4 regions of the Janthinobacterium sp. GW823-FHT01H08 genome follow, and region 2 is predicted to be linked to each of the others. Evidence: predicted binding sites of a transcription regulator. Region 2 holds the regulator's gene; each other region holds the start of a gene.
What was found. Region 2 encodes LexA, which represses DNA repair genes until DNA is damaged. Its sites were predicted from a motif close to ACTGTATNNNNATACAGT; they were not measured.
Positions count from the first base shown of each region.

Region 1: a site for LexA is predicted at 3,224-3,241, ahead of AC3RCG_RS01275 (putative DNA modification/repair radical SAM protein). Genes of this name have one in related genera too.
Region 3: a site for LexA is predicted at 3,531-3,548, ahead of AC3RCG_RS25165 (DNA topoisomerase IV subunit B). Genes of this name have one in related genera too.
Region 4: a site for LexA is predicted at 2,586-2,603, ahead of dinB (DNA polymerase IV). Genes of this name have one in related genera too.

Region 1 covers NZ_CM179504.1:298,047-303,983, reverse strand. The annotation lists gene AC3RCG_RS01285 (bile acid:sodium symporter family protein) at 1-564, shown strand, start outside; gene AC3RCG_RS01280 (UdgX family uracil-DNA binding protein) at 516-1,979, opposite strand; gene AC3RCG_RS01275 (putative DNA modification/repair radical SAM protein) at 1,976-3,208, opposite strand; gene modA (molybdate ABC transporter substrate-binding protein) at 3,346-4,104, shown strand; gene modB (molybdate ABC transporter permease subunit) at 4,120-4,791, shown strand; gene AC3RCG_RS01260 (sulfate/molybdate ABC transporter ATP-binding protein) at 4,800-5,510, shown strand; gene AC3RCG_RS01255 (TOBE domain-containing protein) at 5,551-5,937, shown strand, end outside.
Region 2 covers NZ_CM179504.1:4,783,817-4,789,753, reverse strand. The annotation lists gene AC3RCG_RS21530 (cystathionine gamma-synthase family protein) at 1-741, shown strand, start outside; gene lexA (transcriptional repressor LexA) at 960-1,595, opposite strand; gene AC3RCG_RS21520 (hypothetical protein) at 1,628-1,828, shown strand; gene rpsF (30S ribosomal protein S6) at 1,871-2,260, shown strand; gene priB (primosomal replication protein N) at 2,281-2,580, shown strand; gene rpsR (30S ribosomal protein S18) at 2,606-2,896, shown strand; gene rplI (50S ribosomal protein L9) at 2,924-3,379, shown strand; gene AC3RCG_RS21495 (replicative DNA helicase) at 3,515-4,900, shown strand; gene AC3RCG_RS21490 (DUF47 domain-containing protein) at 4,994-5,620, shown strand; gene AC3RCG_RS21485 (inorganic phosphate transporter) at 5,660-5,937, shown strand, end outside.
Region 3 covers NZ_CM179504.1:5,607,207-5,613,143, reverse strand. The annotation lists gene AC3RCG_RS25170 (molecular chaperone HscC) at 1-1,455, opposite strand, end outside; gene AC3RCG_RS25165 (DNA topoisomerase IV subunit B) at 1,455-3,452, opposite strand; gene kdpF (K(+)-transporting ATPase subunit F) at 3,915-4,004, shown strand; gene kdpA (potassium-transporting ATPase subunit KdpA) at 4,004-5,809, shown strand; gene kdpB (potassium-transporting ATPase subunit KdpB) at 5,819-5,937, shown strand, end outside.
Region 4 covers NZ_CM179504.1:81,790-87,726, reverse strand. The annotation lists tRNA gene AC3RCG_RS00350 (tRNA-Asp) at 31-107, opposite strand; tRNA gene AC3RCG_RS00345 (tRNA-Val) at 162-237, opposite strand; gene AC3RCG_RS00340 (S9 family peptidase) at 337-2,481, opposite strand; gene dinB (DNA polymerase IV) at 2,644-3,798, shown strand; gene AC3RCG_RS00330 (recombination-associated protein RdgC) at 3,917-4,813, shown strand; gene AC3RCG_RS00325 (TonB-dependent receptor) at 4,948-5,937, opposite strand, start outside.

The DNA of each region.
Region 1 (5,937 bases), 1.6 Mb from region 2:
CTTGCTCCCATCCTGGTGGGCTTGCTGGTGGCGAAAGGCGCGGAAAGCAAGTCGTCGGTCGACGCGGTATTGTCGATTGTCATGCAATTGCTGCTGCCCTTCCTGGCCGGCCAATTTCTGCGCCGCTGGATAGGCCGCTGGGTCGACCGCCACAAGGCCATGCTCAAGTTCGTCGACCAGGGTTCCATTTTGCTGGTGGTCTACACGGCCTTCAGCGAAGCCGTCAGTGAAGGCCTGTGGCACACGATCTCGGTGGAAACCCTGGTCGCTCTGGGCGTGTTCAGCATCGTGCTGCTGGCCCTGGTCCTGGGCCTGATGACGTTCATCAGCCGCCGCCTGGGCTTTAGCAAGGAAGATGAAATCGCCATCGTTTTCTGCGGTTCGAAGAAAAGCCTGGCCAGCGGCGTACCGATGGCCAAGGTCTTGTTTGCCACGCACTCGCTGGGCATGGTGATTTTGCCGCTGATGCTGTTCCACCAGATTCAATTGATGATCTGCGCCGTGATTGCGCAGCGCTATGCGCGGCGCGACGAGGCGCAGGAAGTGCCGGCGGCGACGCCGTGATGCGGCTCCTGCAGTAGCCGCAGCGCCTGCCGCAAGCCATCGACAATCACCGCGTAGGCCTGGCGCCGGCTCGCCGCATCGGCTGCGCGCAGCACGTACGACGGGTGATACACGGTCACCACCCAGCGCCCGTCGTGTTCGATGGGCGTGCCGATCAGCGGCGTCATGCAGGCCGCGCCATCCTGCAGCACGGATTTCAATGCCGTGCTGCCCAGCGCCACGATCACCTGTGGTTTGCCACGTTCGATCTCTTCTTCCAGCCAGCCATGGCAGGCGAGGATCTCGCGCTGCGCAGGCGTCTTGTGCAGGCGGCGCTTGCCGCGCGGTTCCCACTTGAAATGCTTGACGGCATTGGTCAGATAGATGCTGTCGCGCGCCAGGCCCGCTTCCTGCATGGCCTGGTCCAGCAGTGTACCGGCCGGGCCGACGAACGGCAGTCCGGCCAGGTCTTCCTGGTCGCCCGGTTGTTCACCGACGAGCATGATGCGGGCGGTGAGCGGGCCTATGCCGGGCACCGCTTGCGTGGCGTGCTGCCACAGCGCGCAGCGTCGGCACTGGTCCAGGGTAGTTGCTACCTCGCGCATCGGCTGGGCCCGCTCTGCGCTGATCGAGATCATGGCGGCACCCTGCCGCTGTCCCACGCTGGCCGTTTGGCCCGTGCGCCGCTCGCCGTTCGCCGCGCCGCTCAGCATGGCGGGCACGATGGCGCCTTCGGGTAAATTTTTCCAGAAACGCGAGGGAATATGGCTGTGCAGCAAGTCCGCATTCACGCGCGCGGGGTTGAAGATGCTGCGGTAATACGTCAGCCACAGCGCTTCGCCCGCATCGTCGATGTCGGCCGCGCCACGCAGCAGGGCCGGTCCCGCGTGCAAGGTGGCGCCATCCCACAGCATGCTGGCGCCGGGCGTGGCGATCAGCCAGCTGGCCTTTCCCATGCGGCGCGCGAAGTGGCGCGCCACCTGCGGCAGCACCTCGTGCGTGGGCTCGAACCAGGCGACAAAACGGGGCGCGCCCTCGGCCTCGCTGCGTTCGCGGAAGCGCACATACGCATGCATGTCGTGCTCTTCACGATGCACGGCCTTGACCATGGCGTGCAGGCGCGCGCCGTCCGCGTCGGCCGGCGACACCACGTCGTGCTGGCCCTGCTGCCAGCGCCACAGCACCTGATACAGGAAGGCCCAGCGGTCATGCACGTTGAAACAGGCGGCGCTCTCCAGCAGTTCCACCAGCTGGCGGGGCAGGCGCAGCGGTGGCGCGCCGGTATCCGTGGCCTCTGGCGTGGAGGAAAACAGGTCGCCGTCGCCGGGCTGCGATTGCCAGGCCACATCGGCAGGCGGCACGCCGCGCGCGATCAGTTCGCGCGCGGCCGCGCGCCACGCGTCGAACGATTGCGCCAGCCGGACGACACTGCTCATGCTGCCTGCAGCTCCGGCCATAAGTTCAATTGCTGCGGTGCGTCCGCCATGGCGCGGCGCAATTGTTCCGAGGCGGTGGTGTCGCGTGCGGGAAAGTAATCGGCCGTGATGATGAACGGGGCAATCTTTTTCATGCTGCAGCGCAGGCGCGACAGGTCGGCATAGCGCACTTGCCGCAAACGGCGCAGGTCGACGATGCGCTGCGCGTTACGCAGGCCGATGCCGGGCACGCGCGCGATCATGTGCTGCGCCGCGCGGTTCAAGTCCAGCGGAAAATGTTCGCGGTGCGCCAGCGCCCACGCCAGTTTCGGATCGATGTCGAGCGCCAGGTTGCCGCCGCTGGCGGGCAGCAGTTCGCTGGCCTGGAAACCATAGCTGCGCAGCAAGAAATCGGCTTGGTACAGCCGGTGTTCGCGCAGCATCGGCGGCGGCGCCAGCGGCACGCTTTTCGGGCTGTCGGGGATGGGGCTGAAGGCCGAGTAGTACACGCGCTTGAGTTTATAGCTGCCGTACAGGGTTTCGGCCGTGGCGAGGATCTGCTGGTCGTCGCTGGCGTCGGCGCCGACGATCATCTGCGTGCTTTGCCCGGCCGGCGCGAAGCGCGGCGAGCGCGGTTCTTCCGCCTTTTCATCGAGCTTGCGGCGGATGGCGCCCATGGCCAGCTTGATCGTGTGCACGCTCTTTTCCGGCGCCAGTTTCTGCACGCTGTCCTGGGTCGGCAGTTCGATGTTGACGCTGAGCCGGTCGGCATAGCGGCCCGCCTGCGCGACCAGGGCCGGATCGGCGTCGGGGATGGTTTTCAGGTGGATGTAGCCGCGGAACTGGTGCACCTCGCGCAACTCGCGCGCCACCTGCACCAGTTGCTCCATCGTGTAGTCGGCCGACTGGATGATGCCGGAACTGAGGAACAGGCCGTCGATGTAGTTGCGCAGGTAAAAGTCGCTGGTCAGTTTCACCACTTCGGCCACCGTAAAGCGCGCGCGCGGCACGTTCGAGGTACGGCGGTTGACGCAGTACTGGCAATCGTACAGGCAGTAATTGGTCAACAGTATCTTCAGCAGCGAGACGCAGCGTCCGTCCGGCGTGTAGCTGTGGCAAATGCCCATGCCCGAGGTGGCGCCAAAACCGTCCTTGCCGATGGAATCGCGCTTCGGCGCGCCGCTGCTGGCACAGGAAGCGTCGTACTTGGCCGCGTCGGCCAGGATTTCCAGCTTGTCCGTCAATTCCATGGCTCACCTCGATATACTGTGTTTATATACAGTATATCAGGGAATCGGCCTGATACCGGCTTGATCTGTGCAATGGCAGAACGCTATATATCGGTGTATATTACGGGCCTGGTTCTCTTCTCATCAAGGATACGATCATGCGCCTCACCTCCCTCGCCCGCCTGCTTGGCGTCACCCTGCTCGCCACTGCCGCTACCTCCGCCCTTGCCGGCGAAGTGGTCGTGTCGGCCGCAGCCAGCCTGACGAACGCGTTCAAGGATGCGGCGCAAAGCTACGAGGCGCAGTATCCGGGCAGCAAGGTGTCCCTGAACTTTGCCGCCTCGGGCGTGCTGCTGCAGCAGATCGTCAAGGGCGCGCCCGTCGACGTGTTTGCCTCTGCCGACCAGGAAACCATGGATGCGGCGCAAAAGCAGGGCCTGGTATTGCCGGCCGACCGCATGGACTTCGTCGGCAACAGCCTGGTGCTGATCGTGCCGCACGATAGCAAGCTGGGCATCAAAGCTTTGGCCGACCTGACGCACAAGGGCGTGACCCGCGTGGCCATCGCCAACCCGGCCAGCGTGCCCGTCGGCCGCTATTCGGAAGGCGCGCTGAAGAAGGCGAAGCTGTGGGAAGCCGTGCAGCCGAAAGCCATCGGCACGCAAAACGTGCGCCAGTCGCTCGACTATGTGGCGCGCGGCGAAGTCGATGCGGGCTTTGTCTACGCCACCGACGCGGCCATCATGAAAGACAAGGTGAACGTGGTGCTGGACGTGCCGCTCGACGCGCCCGTGCTGTACCCGATCGCCACCATCAAGGGCAGCGGCAATGCCGCCGAAGCGAAGCGCTTCGTCAGCTATTTGCAGACGGCACCGGCGCAAGCCATCCTGGCCAAGTACGGCTTCAAGAAACCCTAACGCCACCGCGCCCGCATGGATATCGCCTGGACCGCGCTGGCCCTGTCGCTGAAAGTGGCGGCCTGGGCCACGGCGCTCAATTTGCTGTTCGGCATCGGTACGGGCTATCTGCTGGCGCGCACGCGTTTTCCCGGGCGCGAGCTGCTCGACGCCCTGCTGACCCTGCCGATGGTGATGCCGCCCACCGTGCTTGGCTATTACCTGCTGGTGCTGCTGGGCCGGCGCGGCACCCTGGGCGTCTGGCTGCAGGACAACTTCGGCATCAACCTGATCTTTACGTGGCAGGGCGCCGTGATCGCTTCCACGGTGGTCGCCTTTCCCCTCGTCTTCAAGCCCGCGCGCGCCGCCTTCGAGGCCGTTGACGGCCAGCTCGAGCAGGCGGCCCGCGTGCTGGGCATCTCGGAGCTGGCGATTTTCTTTCGCGTCACCTTGCCGCTGGCCTGGCGCGGCATCCTCGCGGGCGTGCTGCTGGGCTTCGTGCGCGCGCTGGGCGAGTTCGGCGCCACCCTGATGGTGGCCGGCAGCATTCCCGGCAAGACGCAGACCCTGTCGGTGGCCGTGTATGAAGCCGTGCAGGCGGGCCAGGACGACGTGGCCAACACCCTCGTGCTGATCACCTCCGCTGTCTGCATCGTGGTGCTGCTGTCGGCTGGCCGCCTGGCGCCGGGGCGCGTCGCGCACAAATGAGGCCTATGATGACGTCCATGCAACTCGACCTCGACATTCGCGCTACCTTGCGCTCCGGCAAACGCCGTTTCGACCTGCACGTGCAATGCACCTCAGGCAGCCAGCGCATCGCCATGTATGGCCCGTCCGGCGCCGGCAAGAGCATGACCCTCAAAGCCATTGCCGGACTGTTTACACCGGATGCGGGCCATATCCGCCTGAACGGGCGCACCCTGTTCGACTCGGCCGCCGGCATCAACTTGCCGCCGCAGCAGCGCAATGTCGCCTACCTGTTCCAGGATTACGCGCTGTTCCCGCACCTGACGGTGCGCCAGAACGTGGGCTTCGGCCTGGCGCGGGGCTGGTTCAATCCGCGTGCGCGCGAAAAATTGCAGAGGGTCGAGCATTGGCTCGATGCCTTCCACTTGCAGGAACTGGCGCACCAGTTTCCCGACGAGTTGTCCGGAGGCCAGCGCCAACGGGTGGCGCTGGCGAGGGCGCTCGTGGCCGAGCCGAACGCGCTGCTGCTCGACGAGCCGTTCGCCGCCCTCGATCCGGCCCTGCGTGTCAAAATGCGCCTGGAACTGAGCCAGTGGCAGCAGCGCCTGGACGTGCCCATGATCCTGATCACCCATGATCCGGAAGATGCGCGCATCCTGGGCGAGCATGTGCTGTACTTGCGCGACGGACAGATCGATAACAGGGAAGAACACATGGCATTGGGTGAACGCATTGGATAAATCAGCGGCAGCGGAAATCGGCCTGCAAGGCTCGGTATGGATGACGGTGGGCGGAGAGCACCTGGGCGGCGCCGGCAGGGTGGAATTGCTGGGCGCCATCGCCGAGTGCGGCTCCATCACGCAGGCAGCCAAGCTCGTCAAGATGAGCTACAAGGCGGCCTGGGACGCGATCGACGCGATGAACAATCTGGCGGGCGAGCCGCTGGTCGAACGCCTGACGGGCGGCAAGGGCGGCGGCGGCACGCGGCTGACGCAACGGGGACGCCAGCTGGTCGACAATTTCCGCATCATCGAGCGCGAGCATGCGCGCTACCTGCGCCAGCTGGGCAGCCAGGCCGAAGGCATCGCCGACGATCTTTTACTCATACGGAGAATGGCCATGAAAACCACGGCACGCAACCAATTCCTGGGCAAGGTGGCTGAACTG
Region 2 (5,937 bases):
AAAAAAATCGGTGACCTGTGCCGCGAAAAGGGCATCTTGTACATCGTCGACAACACGATGACGACGCCGTATTTGTTCCGCCCGAAAGCCGTGGGCGCGGGCCTCGTGGTCAACGCCTTGACGAAATCCATTGGCGGCCACGGCAATGCGCTGGGCGGCAGCTTGACGGACACGGGCGTGTTCGACTGGACGCAGTATCCGAATATTTTCGAGAACTACAAGAAGGCGGCGCCCGCGCAGTGGGGCATCGCGCAAATCCGCGCCAAGGCCTTGCGCGACTTCGGCGCGTCCCTGGGGCCGGAAGCGGCGCACCATATCGCCGTCGGCGCGGAAACCATGGCCTTGCGCATGGACCGCACTTGCTCGAACGCCCTGGCGCTGGCCACCATGTTGCAGGCCGACCCGAGAGTGGCGGCCGTGCATTACCCGGGCTTGCCGTCGCACCCGCAGCACGCGCTGGCGAGCGACCTGTTCCGCAGCTATGGTTCGCTGTTCAGCTTTGAATTGAAGGATGGCATCGATTGCTTCGATTTCCTCAATCGTTTGAATTTGGCCATTCCAGCGAGCAACCTCGGCGACACGCGCACCCTGGTCATTCCCGTCGCCCACACGATCTTCTACGAGATGGGCGCCGAGCGCCGCGCCAGCATGGGCATCGCCGAATCGCTGATCCGCGTCTCCGTCGGTATCGAGGATGAGGTGGATCTGCTCGAGGATTTCCGCCAAGCACTCGATGTATAAGTCGCCGGACAAATGAAAAGGGCCGCAACAGTCATGCTGTTGCGGCCCTTTGTTTTTCGCCGTTCAATGGTAATGTCTTCGTGCCTTCAGAAACCGTAGCGAGCAAGTCCAATATCGGGTTGAGTAGCGGAGCTGTACATTGTACGGGGGGCGCCCAGCTAGCGAGCAACGGATGCCCGAGAGTGGGCTGCGCAGTAGGTTTATGAGGGCGCGCTCAATCAGTGCCAGCTGCGCATCAAGCCGACTGCTAAGCCTTCCAGGGCAAATTCATCTTCCGGCGACACGGTGATGACCTTGAAATCGGGGTTTTCCGGCAGCAATTCGATGACGGAACCCGTCTTCTTGTAGCGCTTGACCGTGACTTCGTCGCCGATGCGGGCCACGACGATCTGGCCATTCTTGGCGCTGTCGACCTTTTTGACGGCCAGTAAATCGCCATCCATGATGCCGGCGTCGCGCATGGACCAGCCGCGTACCTTCAGCAGGAAGTCGGGCTTGGCCGAAAACAGGGCGGGGTCCACGTTGTAGCTCGCTTCCAGGTTTTCCTGGGCAAGGATGGGCGAACCGGCGGCCACCCTGCCGATCAGGGGCAGCGACATCAGCAGTGCCGCCGGCACTTTCGATGGCGGCGCTTCGGCTGCCGCGCCGATCAGGCGGATGCCGCGCGAGGTGCCGGGCGAAATCTCGATCGCGCCCTTGCGGGCCAGGGCCTGCAAATGCTCCTCGGCCGCATTGGCCGATTTGAAACCCAGTTCATTGGCAATTTCGGCACGGGTGGGAGGAAAGCCCGTGTTTTCAATCGCGTCCTTGATCAGGTTCAGGATTTGTTCTTGTCGTGCTGTCAGCTTGATCATGAGCGGTGGGTGCATACTAAAATGCTGTCTATATGAACAGTCTGTATTTTTGTACAGTATCGCCCACTATGCAAGGGGATTTCCGTGTTTTCGGCGAATTTCGCAAGAAATACTTGTTCCCGGTCGAAAAGCACGGTGGTCCGCGGGCTTTTCGGGTGCTGGCGCAAGCAATGATTGAAACGTTTGCAAAAGGCGGTTATAATCTTCGGCTGACCTTCCCACACCCGTCTTGACGCCGGGGTGGGCGATTATCAATCCGACCTGAAGGAGTTTGCATGCGTCATTATGAAATAGTCTTTATCGTCCATCCGGACCAAAGCGAGCAAGTGCCCGCGATGATCGAACGCTACAAAGCCAGCGTAACCACCCGCGGCGGTTCGGTTCACCGCGTGGAAGATTGGGGCCGCCGTCAAATGGCTTACTCGATCCAAAAGCTGCCTAAAGCACACTACATCTGCCTGAACATCGAATGCGACAACGAGACCCTGGTCGAGTTGGAAACAGCATTCAAATTCAATGATGCCGTGTTGCGTCACCTGACCGTTAAAATGAAGAAAGCTGAAACAGCTCCTTCGCCGATGATGAAATCGGTACAACGCGAAGACGCGGCCAAAAGCCACCGCACCGAAGCACCAGCAGCCGCTCCAGCCGCAGCAGCAGCTTAATTCTTGACCAGGATCGTGCGCTGAACCAGCTACAAGTCACCGCCATCATTGCCGAGCGCGAAATATTGCGCTACACCCCGGCAGGACTGCCGATTGTGAATGCAGTATTGCAACACAGTTCGCAGCAGATGGAAGCAGGGATTGCCCGTTTGACCGAGTTTGATGTTGCCGCGCTAGCCGCTGGCGAAATTTCAGGCCGGTTCAGTCAGGCAAGCTTGGGCGGGGTGTATCAGTTCACGGGTTTCCTGGCCAGGAAGAGCCGCAACAGCAAGAGTTTGGTGTTTCACATCATTGATTTTAGTGCAGTCAATTCTGACTAGCGCATTTTAGATACAGGAGCCTGACATGGCATTCGGTAAAAAGTTCGACAAAAATAAGCTCAAGCTTAAAGAAAAACGCAAACAGCAAAACCCTTTGTTCAAACGTAAGAAGTTCTGCCGCTTCACGGCAGCGCACGTTGAGCAAGTCGACTACAAAGACGTCGACACGCTGAAAGACTTCGTCCAGGAAAACGGCAAGATCATGCCAGCACGCCTGACCGGTACCAAAGCGCACTACCAGCGCCAAGTCGACACCGCAATCAAGCGCGCTCGCTTCCTCGCGCTGCTGCCATACACCGATCTGCACCACGCTTAATCGGTCAGATATTCCTGGAGAAGAACTATGCAAATCATTCTGTTAGAAAAAGTTGTAAACGTCGGTAACCTCGGCGAAGTCGTCAAAGTCAAAGACGGTTACGCACGTAACTTCCTGATCCCGCAACGCCTGGCACGTCGTGCTACGGCAACCGCTGTGGCTGAATTCGAAGTCAAGCGCGCCGAACTGGAAAAAGCTGCTGCCGCCAAACTGGCCGCATCGCAAGCCCAGGGCGAAAAACTGAGCGGCCTGACCGTTCAAGTTGCTCAAAAAGCTGGCGTCGATGGCCGTCTGTTCGGTTCCGTCACCAACTTCGACATCGCTGAAGCGCTGACCAAGCAAGGTTTTGCTGTTGAAAAAGCACAAATCCGCATGCCTACCGGCCCGCTGAAGATCGTTGGCGAGCACAACGTTTCGGTTGCTCTGCACACCGACGTGGTCGTGGAAGTTGTTATCGCTGTCGTTCCAGACGCGAACGCGTAATCGTCTGCGGGCCTGGCCCGCAAGCGCTGCCGTACTATGAAAAGCCGGGTTCGCCCGGCTTTTTTGTGGCCTTTTTTTCGCTCATTTTCAGCCCTTTATTTTTGCCGGCACGCCGAAGCGGGTATAATTCGCGCCATGAACGCCCCCTCTGATCCGCAACTGGATTCCCTCCGTATTCCGCCGCATTCGATCGAAGCAGAACAATCCGTTATCGGTGGTCTGCTGCGCGACAATGCCGCCTATGACCGCATCGCCGACTTCATGCATGCGGAGGATTTCTATCGCTATGACCATCGCATCATCTTCGAGCAAATCGTCAAGATGGTTAACGCTTCCAAGCCAGCCGATGTCATTACTGTTTTTGAAACCCTGACCCAGCTCGGCAAGGCCGATGACGTGGGCGGACTCGCTTACCTGAACGCCATGGCGCAAAACACGCCATCGGCCGCGAACATCCGGCGCTATGCCGAGATCGTGCGCGACCGCGGCGTGCTGCGCAAACTTATCACCGTCGCGGACGATATCTCCGGCACGGCCTTCAGCCCGCAAGGCAAGGAAGTCAAGCAGATGCTTGACGAGGCCGAGTCGAAGATTTTCGCCATCGCCGAAGAAGGCGCGCGCGGCGCCCAGGGCTGGACCGCCATCCAGCCCCTGCTGACGCAAGTGGTCGAGCGCATCGACGAACTGTACAGCCGCGACAACCAGAGTGAAATCACGGGCGTGCCCACCGGTTTCATCGACCTCGACCGCATGACCTCGGGTCTGCAGCCGGGCGACCTGGTGATCGTGGCGGGCCGTCCGTCGATGGGCAAGACGGCGTTTTCCGTCAACATCGGCGAAAACGTGGCCATCGACAGCGGCTTGCCCGTGGCCGTGTTCTCGATGGAGATGGGCGGCGCCCAGCTGGCCATGCGTATGCTCGGCTCCGTCGGACAGCTGGACCAGCACCGCCTGCGCACGGGCCGCCTGAACGACGAAGACTGGCCGCGCCTGACGAATGCAATCCAGAAGATGAACGACGCGCAGTTGTACATCGATGAAACGCCGGCGCTCAATTCCATCGAATTGCGCGCCCGTTCGCGCCGTTTGTCGCGCCAGTGCGGCAAGCTGGGCCTGATCATCGTCGATTACTTGCAGCTGATGTCGGCCAATACGCCGGGCGACAACCGCGCCACGGAGATTTCCGAGATTTCGCGTGGCTTGAAAGGCCTGGCGAAAGAACTCGGTTGCCCCGTGATCGCGCTGTCACAGTTGAACCGCTCGCTGGAACAACGCCCGAACAAGCGTCCCGTGATGTCCGACTTGCGCGAATCGGGCGCTATTGAGCAGGATGCCGACGTGATCCTGTTCATTTACCGCGACGAGGTGTATAACCCCGACTCGCCGGACAAGGGGACGGCCGAAATCATCATCGGCAAACAACGTAACGGTCCAATCGGCAGCATCCGCCTCACCTTCATGGGGCAGTACACCAAATTTGGCAATTACAGTGGTGGCCTGGCGCTTTACCAAGGCGACTAAGACTCAGCAGCACTGATATTCCATTGGCCGCCCCCTCATACGGGGCGGCTTTCTGTAGTAAATAACACGACTCAATGCTTAACGGAGAATGACATGTTTGGACGCTTGATGCCCACTGAGGGCAAGTTTTTTGAATTGTTTAACCAGCACGCGGAATTGTGCGTCAAGGGCGCGAAAGAGATGCTCGGCCTGATGACCAATTTCGACGACCTGGAAAACCGCGTGCATGCGATCGAAAGCATCGAGAAACAGGCGGACAAAGTCACCTACGCCACCGTGGAAATGCTGCACAAGACCTTCATCACGCCGATCGACCGCGACGACATCCATCAGCTGATCACGCGCCAGGACGATATCCTCGACCTGCTGGAAGACGCAGCGCAGACCGTTTCGCTGTACGACCTGAAAGCCGTCACGCCGGAAGCCAAGCGCCTGGCCGAACTGGTGCTGGCCTGTACCGAGAAAGTGCGCGACGCCGTCGCCATGCTGCACAATATGGACAACTCGCGCAAGATCGTCGCCATCTGCGAAGAGATCGACCGCCTGGAATCGGACGCCGACCACGTGATGCGCGCCGCCATGTCCAAGCTGTTCCGCGACGAACCGGATGTGCGCAACCTGATCAAGCTGAAAGCGATCTACGAAATTCTGGAAACCGTGACCGACCGTTGCGAAGATGTGTCCAATATTATCGAAGGCATCATCGTCGAAAACGCGTAAGCGTTGGGCCTGTCCTGAACCAGAATCAGAAAAGAAACTATAATGACCATACAAATCAGCATCTACGTGCTAGGCCTGTTGATCGTCCTCGCGCTGCTGTTTGACTTCATGAACGGCTTCCACGATGCCGCCAACGCGATTGCCACGGTGGTCTCGACGGGCGTATTGAAACCGCAGACCGCGGTTGCCATGGCCGCCACGTTCAACTTCGTCGCCATCTTCGTGTTCCACCAGCTGACCGTGGCCGCCACGGTGGGCAAGGGCACCATCGACCCGGCCGTGATCGACCAGTACGTGATCTTCGGCGCGCTGATGGG
Region 3 (5,937 bases), 820 kb from region 2:
CGGCGTCATCACGCCCGCATTGTCGCTGATGATCATCTTGTGGCGTTCCTGCGTGGCCAGCACCGTCACTTCCGCTTCCAGCACGCCGCTGACGTCGTAGGTGAAGCGCACGTCGATGCCGATCTCGCCCGCCTTTTTCGCGGGGATCGGGAAGCTGATCTTGCCCAGGAAGACGTTGTCGGCCACCAGGCGCGACTCGCCCTGGAAGATCGCCACGTTGATTTCCTTCTGGTTGTCGTGGATGGTGGTGATGTTTTCCGTGCGCGAGACGGGGACCACGGAGTTACGCTCGATGATGGGCAGGTAATGGCCGCCCTCATACTGGTTCGCGCCGACCTGGCGCGAAATCGAAATGCCCAGCGAATACGGCGCCACGTCCGTCATGACCACTTCGTCGAGGGCCGCGTCGCGCATCTTCAGGCCCGCCTGCACGGCGGCGCCCAGCGCCACGGCTTCGTCCGGGTCCAGGTGGATGGCGGGGAAGCGGCCGAACATGCGCGAGACCAGTTTACGCACCAGCGGCATGCGCGTGGCGCCGCCGGCCAGCACCACTTCATTCAATTCCGCCACGCGGATGGTGGCGTCGCGCAGCGCCCGTTCCACGGGCAGGCGCAGGCGGGCCAGCAGCGGTTCGCACAACTGCGCCAGCTTGTCTTCGCCGATCTCCCAGCTGTATTCCTTGTCCTGGTAGCGCGTGGCCATGCGCACGGACGGCTGGTCCGACAGCAATCGCTTGACGCGTTCGGCTTCGTCGCGCAGCAGCTGCTGCTGGCGCGGGTCGAGCAGGCGGCTGCCGACGGCGTCGCGCAGGCCGCTGCCTTCCATGAAAGCGTCGACCAGCACGGTGACGAAGTCTTCGCCGCCCAAAAAATTGTCGCCGGCCGAGGCGCGCACTTCCATCACGCCTTCGAACAGTTCCAGGATCGACACGTCGAACGTGCCGCCGCCCAGGTCGAAGACGAGGAATTTGCTTTCCTGTTCCTTGTCGCGGATGCCGTAGGCCAGCGCGGCTGCCGTCGGCTCGTTGAGCAGGCGCTCCACGCGCAGGCCCGCCAGCTGGCCGGCGATGCGCGTGGCCTTGCGCTGCGCATCGCTGAAATACGCGGGCACGGTGATGATGGCTTCCTCGACCTTGTGGCCCAGGAAGGCTTCGGCATCTTCCTTCAGCGCGCGCAGCACCATCGACGACAGTTCTTCCGGGCGGAATTGCTGCGTGCCGAGGGTGATCTTCTTTTCGCTGCCCATGTAGCGCTTGAAGACGGCCGCCGTCAGCTGCGGGTGCGTCTGCAGCCGTTCGCGCGCGGCGCGGCCCACCAGCACGGTGCCGTCGTCATCGATGCTCACGCATGACGGCGTCAGGTGTTCACCGAGCGCATTCGGGATGATGGAAGCCTTGCCGTCGCGCCAGATGGCGACCAGGCTGTTGGTGGTGCCCAGGTCGATGCCGATGATCATCAGATATCCGCCTCCGCCTCATTGCCGTGTTCCTCGATCCAGGCGCGGCGTCCTGCCGCCTCGCCCTTGCCCATCAACATATTGAAGCGGGACGCCGAGGCCATGTGGTCGATTTCACCGAGCGTGACGGGCAGCAAACGGCGCGTGTCCGGATTCATCGTCGTTTCCCACAGCTGTTCGGCGTTCATCTCGCCCAGGCCCTTGAAGCGCGAGATCGACCAGGCGCCCTGTTTCACGCCTTCCTTGCGCAGCTTGTCCTCGATGGCCAGCAGTTCGCCATCGTCGAGCGCATAGATTTTCTGCATCGGCTTCTTGCCGCGCGCCGGCGCGTCCACGCGGTACAACGGCGGACGGGCGATGCAGATGTGGCCCTTGTTGATCAGGACGGGGAAGTGCTTGAAGAACAGGGTCAGCAGCAGTACCTGGATGTGCGAGCCGTCCACGTCCGCGTCCGACAGGATGCAGATCTTGCCGTAGCGCAGGCCCGACAGGTCGGGCGAGTCGCCCACGCTGTGCGGATCGACGCCGATGGCCACCGCAATGTCGTGGATCTCGTTATTGGCGAACAGGCGGTCGCGGTCCGTTTCCCACGAGTTCAACACCTTGCCGCGCAGGGGCAGGATCGCCTGGAATTCCTTGTCGCGGCCCATCTTGGCCGAACCGCCCGCCGAGTCGCCCTCGACGAGGAACAGTTCATTGCGCGCGATGTCCGACGATTCGCAGTCGGTCAGCTTGCCCGGCAACACGGCCACGCCCGAGGATTTTTTCTTTTCCACTTTTTGCAGCGAGCGCTGGCGCGACTGCGCCTGCTTGATCACGAGCTCGGCCAGCTTCTTGCCGTAGTCGACGTGCTGGTTCAGCCACAGTTCCAGCGGCGGCTTGGTAAAGGTCGACACGAGGCGCACGGCGTCGCGCGAATTGAGGCGTTCCTTGATCTGGCCCTGGAATTGCGGGTCCAGCACCTTGGCCGACAGCACGAACGATGCGCGCGCGAACACGTCTTCCGGCAGCAGTTTCACGCCTTTGGGCAGCAGCGAGTGCATCTCGACGAAGTTTTTCACGGCGCCGAACAGGCCGTCGCGCAAGCCCGATTCGTGCGTGCCGCCATTCGAGGTGGGAATCAGGTTGACGTACGATTCGCGCACGATGGCGCCTTCTTCCGTCCAAGCCACGACCCAGGCCGCGCCTTCGCCTTCGGCAAAGCCTTCCGAGTCCGGGCCAGCGTATTGCGCGCCTTCGAACAGGGGAATCAGGGTTTCGCCATTCGATACCTGCGCCAGCGTTTCGGTCAGGTAGCCGCGCAAGCCTTCCGCGTACTGCCACGTTTGCGTGTCGCCCGTCTTCGCGTTGGTCAGCGTGACGGTCACGCCCGGCAGCAGCACGGCTTTCGAGCGCAACAGGCGTTGCAGTTCCGTTTGCGAGATGTTCGGCGAATCAAAGTATTTCGCATCGGGCCAGGCGGTGACGCGCGTGCCGGATTTTTTGCCGTCGCGCGGGGCGGGGCGGGAACTCAGGGGCTCGATCACGTCGCCGTTGGCAAACACCATGTGGTGCAAGCCGTTGCCGTCGCTTTCCTTGCGCCAGACGGTGATTTCCAGGCGCGTCGACAGCGCATTGGTGACGGACACGCCGACGCCGTGCAAGCCGCCCGAGAACGCGTAGGCGCCGCCCGAACCCTTGTCGAACTTGCCGCCCGCGTGCAGCCGTGTAAACACGATTTCCACCGTCGGCACGCCTTCTTCCGGGTGCAGGCCGACGGGAATGCCGCGGCCATTGTCTTCGACGGTGATGCTGCCATCCGTGTTCTGCGTGACGGCGATATGCGTGCAATGACCGCCCAGCGCCTCGTCGGAGGCATTGTCGATCACTTCCTGAATGATGTGCAGCGGATTTTCAGTGCGGGTGTACATCCCCGGGCGCTGCTTGACGGGTTCCAGTCCTTTCAGGACACGGATGGATGATTCGCTGTAGTCGGATGCTGGTTTTTTAGTGGCCATACGTGTTCAAGCTAAGTAAAGACAGTGGTTGGAACGCCAGGCCAGGGCACTGCGGGCGCAATGACAGCGGCGGCGATAACTGTATGAATATACAGTATATCCCGTCCAGCGTCACTGGGGGAGGGCAGTGCGGCAGGCTTGGCGTCCTTGTGCGGACGCTCGCGCATTCTATCTTGTCCGGCGAGCAATAGCGCTACTCCAAGGCAACAACAGTGCGCCGCGCGCGGGGTTTTGCGCCAATTGTGATGGATTTTATGCGGTAAAGCGGCCTTTTTTACATCTTGTTTACAGCTGCCTTCCCAGTCTTTACGAATTTTTTAGACCCTTTTGGCTAATCTGCTCACTATCAAAACAAACCTGAATGAGGGTGGGAATGGATCTCGTGTATCTCGGCTTGATTGCCGTGTTTTTCGTCGTGGCGGCCGGCTTTGCCGTCGCCTGCGACAAATTAGGGAGCGTCAAATGAACGCGTTTTATGTGCTGGGCGCCGTCGTCTCGGCCGGCCTGCTCGTGTATTTGCTGGTGGCGCTGCTGAAGGCGGAGGAACTGTGATGACGACGCAATCGATACTGTTATTGGTGGCCTTCCTGGCCGTGCTGCTGGCCGCTGGCTATCCGCTGGGCCTGTACATGGCCAGGGTGGCCGGCGATGGCCCCGTGCGCGGCCTGGGCTGGCTGCAAAAGCTGGAAAATCTGCTGTACCGCTGGTCCGGCCTGCCCGCCGACAAGGCCATGGGCTGGAAAAGCTATGCCATCGCCCTGATCGTGTTTAACACGGTGGGCGCCGTCTTCGTCTACGGCCTGCAGCGCCTGCAGGGCTTCCTGCCCCTCAATCCCCAGGGCCTGGGCGCCGTCAGCCCCGATTCCTCGTTCAATACCACCGTCAGCTTCGTCGCCAACACCAACTGGCAGGGCTACGGCGGCGAACAGACCATGAGCTATCTGACGCAGATGCTGGGCATGGCCTGCCAGAACTTCTTCTCGGCGGCCACCGGCATCGCCGTGATCTTCGCGCTGGTGCGCGGCTTCGCCTCGCGCTCGGGCAAATCGATCGGCAATTTCTGGGTCGACCTGGTGCGCTCGACCCTGTACATCCTGCTGCCGCTGTCCCTGGCCCTGTCCGTCGTCTTCATGGGCGAAGGCATGATCCAGAATTTTTCCGCCTATAAGGAAGTGACCCTGCTCGATCACGTGGCGTATGCAACGCCGAAGGTGACGGCCGACGGCCAGCCCGTGCTGGACGCCGCCGGCAAACCCGTGATGGAAGCGCAAGTGGCGACGACGCAGACGATCGCCATGGGCCCCGTCGCGTCGCAGGAGTCGATCAAGCTGCTGGGCACGAATGGCGGCGGCTTCTTCAATGCCAATTCCTCGCATCCGTACGAAAACCCGACCGTGCTGTCGAACTTCCTGCAGATGCTGGCCATCTTCATCATTCCCGCCGGCCTGTGCTTCACCTTCGGCCGCATGGTGGGCGACATGCGCCAGGGCTGGGCCGTGCTGGCCGCGATGACCCTGATCTTTGTCGTCATGACGGCGGGCGTGATGAGCGCCGAGCAGCAAGCCAATCCGGCCTTGCAATCGCTGGGCGTGGACCAGCAGGCCAGCAGCCTGCAATCGGGCGGTAATATGGAAGGCAAGGAAACGCGCTTCGGCATCAGCTCATCGACCTTGTTCGCGGCGGTGACGACGGCCGCGTCGTGCGGTGCCGTCAATTCCATGCACGACTCCTACATGCCCCTGGGCGGCATGGTGCCGCTGCTGCTGATGCAGTTCGGCGAAGTGGTCTTCGGCGGCGTGGGCACGGGCCTGTACGGCATGCTGATGTTCGCCATCCTGGCCGTCTTCATCGCCGGCCTGATGATAGGCCGCACGCCTGAATACCTGGGCAAGAAAATCCAGGCGTATGAAATGAAGATGGTGTCGCTGGCCATCCTGATTACGCCAGCCCTCGTATTGACGGGCACGGCGATCGCCGTGATGGTCGAACCGGGCAAGATCGGCGTGGCCAATCCGGGCGCGCACGGTTTCTCCGAGATCCTGTACGCCTTCACGTCGGCGGCCAACAACAACGGCAGCGCGTTTGCGGGCCTGTCCGCCAACACGCCGTTCTACAACGTGATGCTGGCGATCGCCATGTGGTTCGGCCGCTTCGGCGTGATCGTGCCCGTGCTGGCGGTGGCCGGTTCGCTGGCGGCCAAGCAGCGCCTGTCGGCCAACGCCGGCACCATGCCCACGCACGGCCCCATGTTCATCGGCCTGCTGATCGGCGTCGTCGTGCTGGTTGGTGTATTGAATTACGTTCCCGCGCTGGCCCTGGGCCCGATCGTCGAACACCTGCAACTTTTCATCAAATAAGAGGCTACCATGTCACGCACAAGCCTGACTTTGTTCGATTCCGCACTGATTGGCCCCGCCATCGTCGATGCGTTCAAAAAACTCGACCCCCGCACGCAATGGCGCAGCCCCGTGATGTTCGTCGTCTA
Region 4 (5,937 bases), 1.4 Mb from region 2:
GTTCCACGAACCAAAGGGCTTTTCTTTTATTGGCGGAGCGGACGGGACTCGAACCCGCGACCCCCGACGTGACAGGCCGGTATTCTAACCAACTGAACTACCACTCCAAGCTCGTATGATCTGTGTTGCTGATCCATGAAGCACTGGACAGTTTTCTGATTTGGTGGGTGCTGAGAGGCTCGAACTCCCGACCTACGCCTTGTAAGGGCGCCGCTCTACCAACTGAGCTAAGCACCCGTTGCTTGTCTCAGAAAACCATCCCGACGTTTGTCACCACGTCTGGAAGAGGCGCTATTATAGGATGGCTAAAATCCTTCTGCAAGCGCTTTTTTCACATTATTGCGTGATGTTCCACTGCGACAGCATCCACGCCATGTTGAAGGCGTTTTCGGCGATGGCGTTGTAGCGGCCCGACGCGCCGCCGTGGCCGGCGCCCATATTCGTTTTCAGCAGCAATGGATTGCCGTCCGTCTTGTACGCGCGCAGCTTGGCCACGTATTTTGCCGGTTCCCAGTACATGACCTGGCTGTCGTTGAGGCCCGTCGTCACCAGCATGGCAGGATAATTCTTGCGCGCGATGTTGTCGTAGGGTGAGTAGCTGAGCATGTAGTCGTAGGCCGCCTTCTGGTTCGGGTCGCCCCATTCCAGGTATTCGCCCGTCGTCAGCGGCAGGCTGGCGTCCATCATGGTGTTCATCACGTCGACGAACGGTACGGCCGCGTGCACGGCGTGGAACAGCTCGGGACGCATGTTGACGACGGCGCCCATCAGCAAGCCGCCGGCGCTGCCGCCCTGGATGATCAGGCGGTTCGGGCTGGTCCATTTTTCGCGCACCAGGTAGTCGGCGCTGTCGATGAAGTCATGGAAGGTGTTTTTCTTCTTCATCAGCATGCCGTCTTCATGCCACGCTTCGCCCATGTCGGTGCCGCCGCGGATATGCGCTTGCGCATAGATGACACCGCGTTCCAGCAGGCTGATGCGGCTGATGGCAAAACTGGCTTCCGTCGAGATGCCATACGAGCCGTACGAATACAGCAGCAGCGGCGCGGAACCGTCGAGCTTGACGCCCTTCTTGTAGACGACCCACAGCGGCACTTGCACGCCATCGCGCGCTGTCACCCACAGACGCTGCGTCGTGTAGCGGCTGCCGTCAAAGCCGCCGACGATTTCCTGCTGTTTCAGTACTGTGCGCTGTCCATCCTTCATGCTGACGTCGATGACGGTGGGCGGCGTAACGGGCGACTGGTAAGACATGCGAAATTGCGTGGCCGAAAACTCGGGTGTGCCGACGGACGTGGCCAGATAGACGGGGTCGTCGAACTGCACGGTTTTCCAGTTCTTTTGCGCAAAATCAAGGATGCGCGCGCGGTTCAGGGCGCGGGCCTTTTCCATCACCACCAGATAGCCCTGGAATACGTCGATGGACTGGATCACGGCATCCTTGTTGTGCGGCACGACGGGTTTCCAATTCTTCGGCTGAGGGGCGGTGACCGGCGCGCTGACGACGCGGAAATTCTTCGCATCCTTGTTGGTCAGAATATACAGCTGGCCGTCGCGGTGCTCGACGACGTAGCGGTGGCCTTTTTCGCGTTTCAGCACGCTCTGGAAACTGCCTTCCGGCTTGCTCGTTGGCAGCAGCAGCACTTCGGTCGTATCCGTGCTGCCCGAGGTGAGCACGAAGAATTGCTTGTCATGCGTACGGTCCACGTGGATGGCGAACTGTTCCACCGGCTCGTGGTAGACCTGCTGCGGCATGCCGCCCAAGGCCAGGCGGAACAAGCGGTCAGCGCGCTTGGTGGTGGCGTCTTCCTGCGTCAGCATCAGGGTGGCGTTGTCGGCCGCCCAGGCCAGGGATGTGACGCGCGGCATGCTGTCGCCCAGCAACTTGCCCGTCTTCAAATCCTTGACATGCAGCGCGTACTGGCGGAAACCCGTCGTGTCGGTGGTGTAGGCCAGCAACTGTTCATTCGGGCTGATGGCAAACGCGCGCACGGCAAAGAATTTGTGGCCTTCGGCCAGTTGATTCTGGTCAAGCAAAATCTCTTCGGCCGCCTGGGCGTCATACGCGCCCTTCCCGCCGACGGGGCGGCGGCAGTGAATCGGGTATTGCTTGCCCGCTTCCGTGCGCGTGTAATAGTAGAAATTGCCCTGGCGCGCAGGCACGGACAGGTCCACTTCCTGCATGCGGCCCTTGATTTCCGCAGTCAGCTTGTCGGCCAGCGGCTGGATCGGGGCCGTGACGGCCGCCGTATAGGCGTTTTCCGCATTCAGGTAGTCGATCACGGCAGGATCGGTCTTCTTTTGCAGCCAGCGGTAGTCGTCCGTAACCACGGTGCCGTGGCGCGTTTCCTGCCAGGCCGTCTTGGCGGCGACCGGCGCGGTGGCGGCGGCATCGGCGGCCAGCGCGGATGGCGCCAGCGTGGACAGCAGGATGGATGAGCAGACGGCCAGGCGGCGCAAAGCTTGATGTGCTGTAGACAAGGCAACTCCTTTTATAGTCGTGTCAGGATTGTAATCTTGCTATTGAGAAAAGCAACTGCGGAGCGCGTGCGTTTCAACTTGCATCCATGGGCATTTCCAGCGATACTGTATATAACTACAGTATCCCGCCGCGAGGTGTCCTTGACCACATCTGCCCCTACATTGCCTGAACCGCGCCGCTGGATAGCCCATCTGGACATGGATGCCTTTTTCGCCTCCGTGGAACTGTTGAAATATCCGGAATTGCGCGGCGAAGCCGTCGTCATCGGCGGCGGGCGCTTGCAGCAACCCCTGTTGCAGGAAGACGGCACGCGGCAATTCGCGCGCATGCGCGACTACGTGGGGCGCGGCGTCGTCACCACGTCGACGTATGCGGCGCGCAAGTTTGGCGTGTTTTCCGCCATGGGCATCATGAAGGCGGCGAAACTGGCGCCCGACAGCATCCTGCTGCCGGCCGATTTCGAGGCTTACCGCGAGTATTCGGCCCGCTTCAAGCAGGCAGTGGCCCAGCTGTGCCCCATCATCCAGAACGTGGGCATCGATGAAATCTATGTCGACCTGACCGAATACGGCGAGCAGGCACCGGCCATGGCGGCGCGCCTGAAGGCGGCCGTGTTCGAGGCGACGGGCCTGTCGTGCTCGATCGGCCTGGCGCCGAACAAATTGCTGGCAAAAATCTGTTCCGATCTGGAAAAGCCCGACGGCCTGACCATTTTGTCGCCCGAGGATGTGGAAACGCGGGTCTGGCCCTTGCCGGCGAAAAAGATCAACGGCATCGGCCCGAAAGCCACGGCCAAGCTGGAAGCGCTGGGCATTATTACCATCGGTGAGCTGGCGCGGGCCGACATGGCCATGCTGCGCACGCAGTTCGGCGACCTGTACACGGGCTGGCTGCGCCAGGCGGCGCTGGGCATCGACGAGCGTCCCGTGCAGACGAGCCGGGAAACCAAGTCCGTCAGCCGCGAAACGACGTTCGAGCGCGACTTGCAGGTGGTGCGCGACCGCGCCACCCTGTCGGAAAAGCTGGAAAGCCTGTGCACGCGCGTGGCGGGCGACCTCGACAAGCAGTCGCTGGCGGGGCGCACGGTGGGCATCAAGCTGCGCTTCGAGGATTTCAGCACCGTCACGCGCGACATCACCCTGCCCAGTGCCACGGCGGACGCCGCCGCCATCCTGCGCGCCAGCCGCGATTGCTTGCGGCGCGTGCCATTTGACAAGAAAATCCGCCTGCTGGGCGTGCGCATCTCGACCTTGTCCGATCCGGCCGTCATGACGCGGCAGGCGCCAGCCCAGGCGGAGCTGTTTCCCGCCCTGTAGCGGCATTCCCCATGCATCAACAACACCGCGCCAGTCCGCGCTTTTGACGGCATTCCCGTGTCGAAAGTGTAGAATGGCGTTCCCCTGGCACTACTGAAACAAACGGAAGACAAAAACTATGTGGTTCAAGAATCTTCAGATTTACCGCCTGCCCGCACCGTGGGCTTACACGCCAGAACAACTGGAAGAGGCCTTGTCCTCGAACAAATTTACGCCGGCGACCAGCATGGATCTGATGCGCCAGGGCTGGGATACGCCACGCCCGAACGGCGGCCTGGTCCACGTGGTCAACAAGCAAATGCTGATCTTGCTGGGCACGGAAAAGAAACTGCTGCCAGCGACTGTCATCAACCAGGTGGCCAAGGCCCGCGCCGCCGAGATGGAAGAAGCGCAAGGCTTTGCGCCTGGTAAAAAGGCCATGAAGGAATTGAAGGAACGCGTGGCCGACGAACTGCTGCCGCGCGCGTTCAGCATCCGCAGCAACGTCTGGACGTGGATCGACCCCGTCAATGGCTGGCTGGTGGTCGATGCCGCCAGCCCGGCGAAGGCCGATGAAGTCATCAAGCTGCTGCTCAAAGCCGTCGATAAACTGCCGCTGGAAAGCCTGCGTGTGCAGCGCTCGCCCGTGGCGGTGATGACGGAGTGGCTGCAGGCGGACGACGCGCCGGCCGGCTTCACGGTCGACATGGATACGGAATTGCGCGCCACGGGCGAGAGCAAGGCCACCGTGCGCTACGTGCGCCACACCCTGGAAGCGGACGATGTGCGCCGCCACATCGCGGCCGGCAAGCAGTGCACGCGCCTGGCCATGACGTGGAACGACAAGATCTCGTTCGTGCTGACGGAGTCCTTGGCCATCAAGAGCGTCAAGCCGCTCGACGTGATCAAGGAAACGGAATCGAGCACGAAGAACGACGAAGAGCGTTTCGACGGCGACGTGATGCTGATGACGGGCGAGCTCTCCAAGCTGATGGCCGACGTGGTCGAAGCTTTGGGCGGCGAAGCGACTGCATAAAAGCAGCTATATAGGTACGGAAAAGGAGCTGCGGCTCCTTTTTTTTCGCCTGTGCAATTTGCGGGCGCATAAAAAAAGCGCCTTGCACGGTGAAGTGCAAGGCGCTTTCGGACAAGCTAATTCAACACGTCAAATTAGAACTTGTAGTTGCCGGTGACGTAGAACGAACGCATCATCGGATCGGCGTAGCGTGGGTCGAAACCGATCTGGTGGCCCGACGAAGCGCGCAGCGACAGCGGCGGTGCACGGTCGAACAGGTTTTTGATGCCTGCGCGGATCGTGGTTTGCTTGTCAAAGGCGAAACGTGCTTGCCAGTCGAACGTCGTGTACGACGGTACTTGCAGGCGGAAGTTTTTCTCTTCTTTTTGGGTCGCCAGGTTGTACACGGTAGCGGGAGCATCGGTGTAGCCGTTACGGTAGTTGACCGTGACCGTGTTGCTCAGGCGGCCCGTGTCCAGGGTCGTCGTCAGCTTCATCAGGTTGCGGAACGTGACTTCGTTGGTGTCGCCGAAGAAGTTCATGTTGCTGGTGAACACATTGTCGCTACCGGCTTTGGTGTAGTTGGCGTGCAACATGTGCGTACCGCTCAATTGGGCGGTCAGCTTGCCGAAAGAAAACTTGTGGTTGGCGGACAGATCCCAGTCGATACCACGGTATTCCTTCTTGCCGATGTTGACCGACAGTTTCTTGAACGCGTAGTAAGCGATGCCGGTCGATGGCTCGATGTATTCACCGAAGCTCGATGCATACTTGACCGGATCGGCAAATGCTTGCTCTTCGGATACTTCCGACACGGCATTGCGCAATTTCACATCCCACAGGTCGGCGCCGAACGAGAATGCCGAGCTAGGCTCGACACGGAAGCCCAGGGTGAACTGCTTCGATTTTTCCGATTGCAGATCCGGGTTGCCTTGCGATACCGCGTTGTATTGCGTTGCTTCCGCGCGGCACAGTGCGTTACCTGGGTATGGGCAGTCAAATTTCTTGGCGGTAAAGCCGGCGTTGACCAGTGGCTGAGCGATGTCCAGCATGCTTGGCGCCTTGAAGCCCGTGCCGTAGGAACCGCGGATCAGCACGGTCTGTACCGGCTGCCAGCGTGCCGATACCTTGTAGGTATTGGCGCT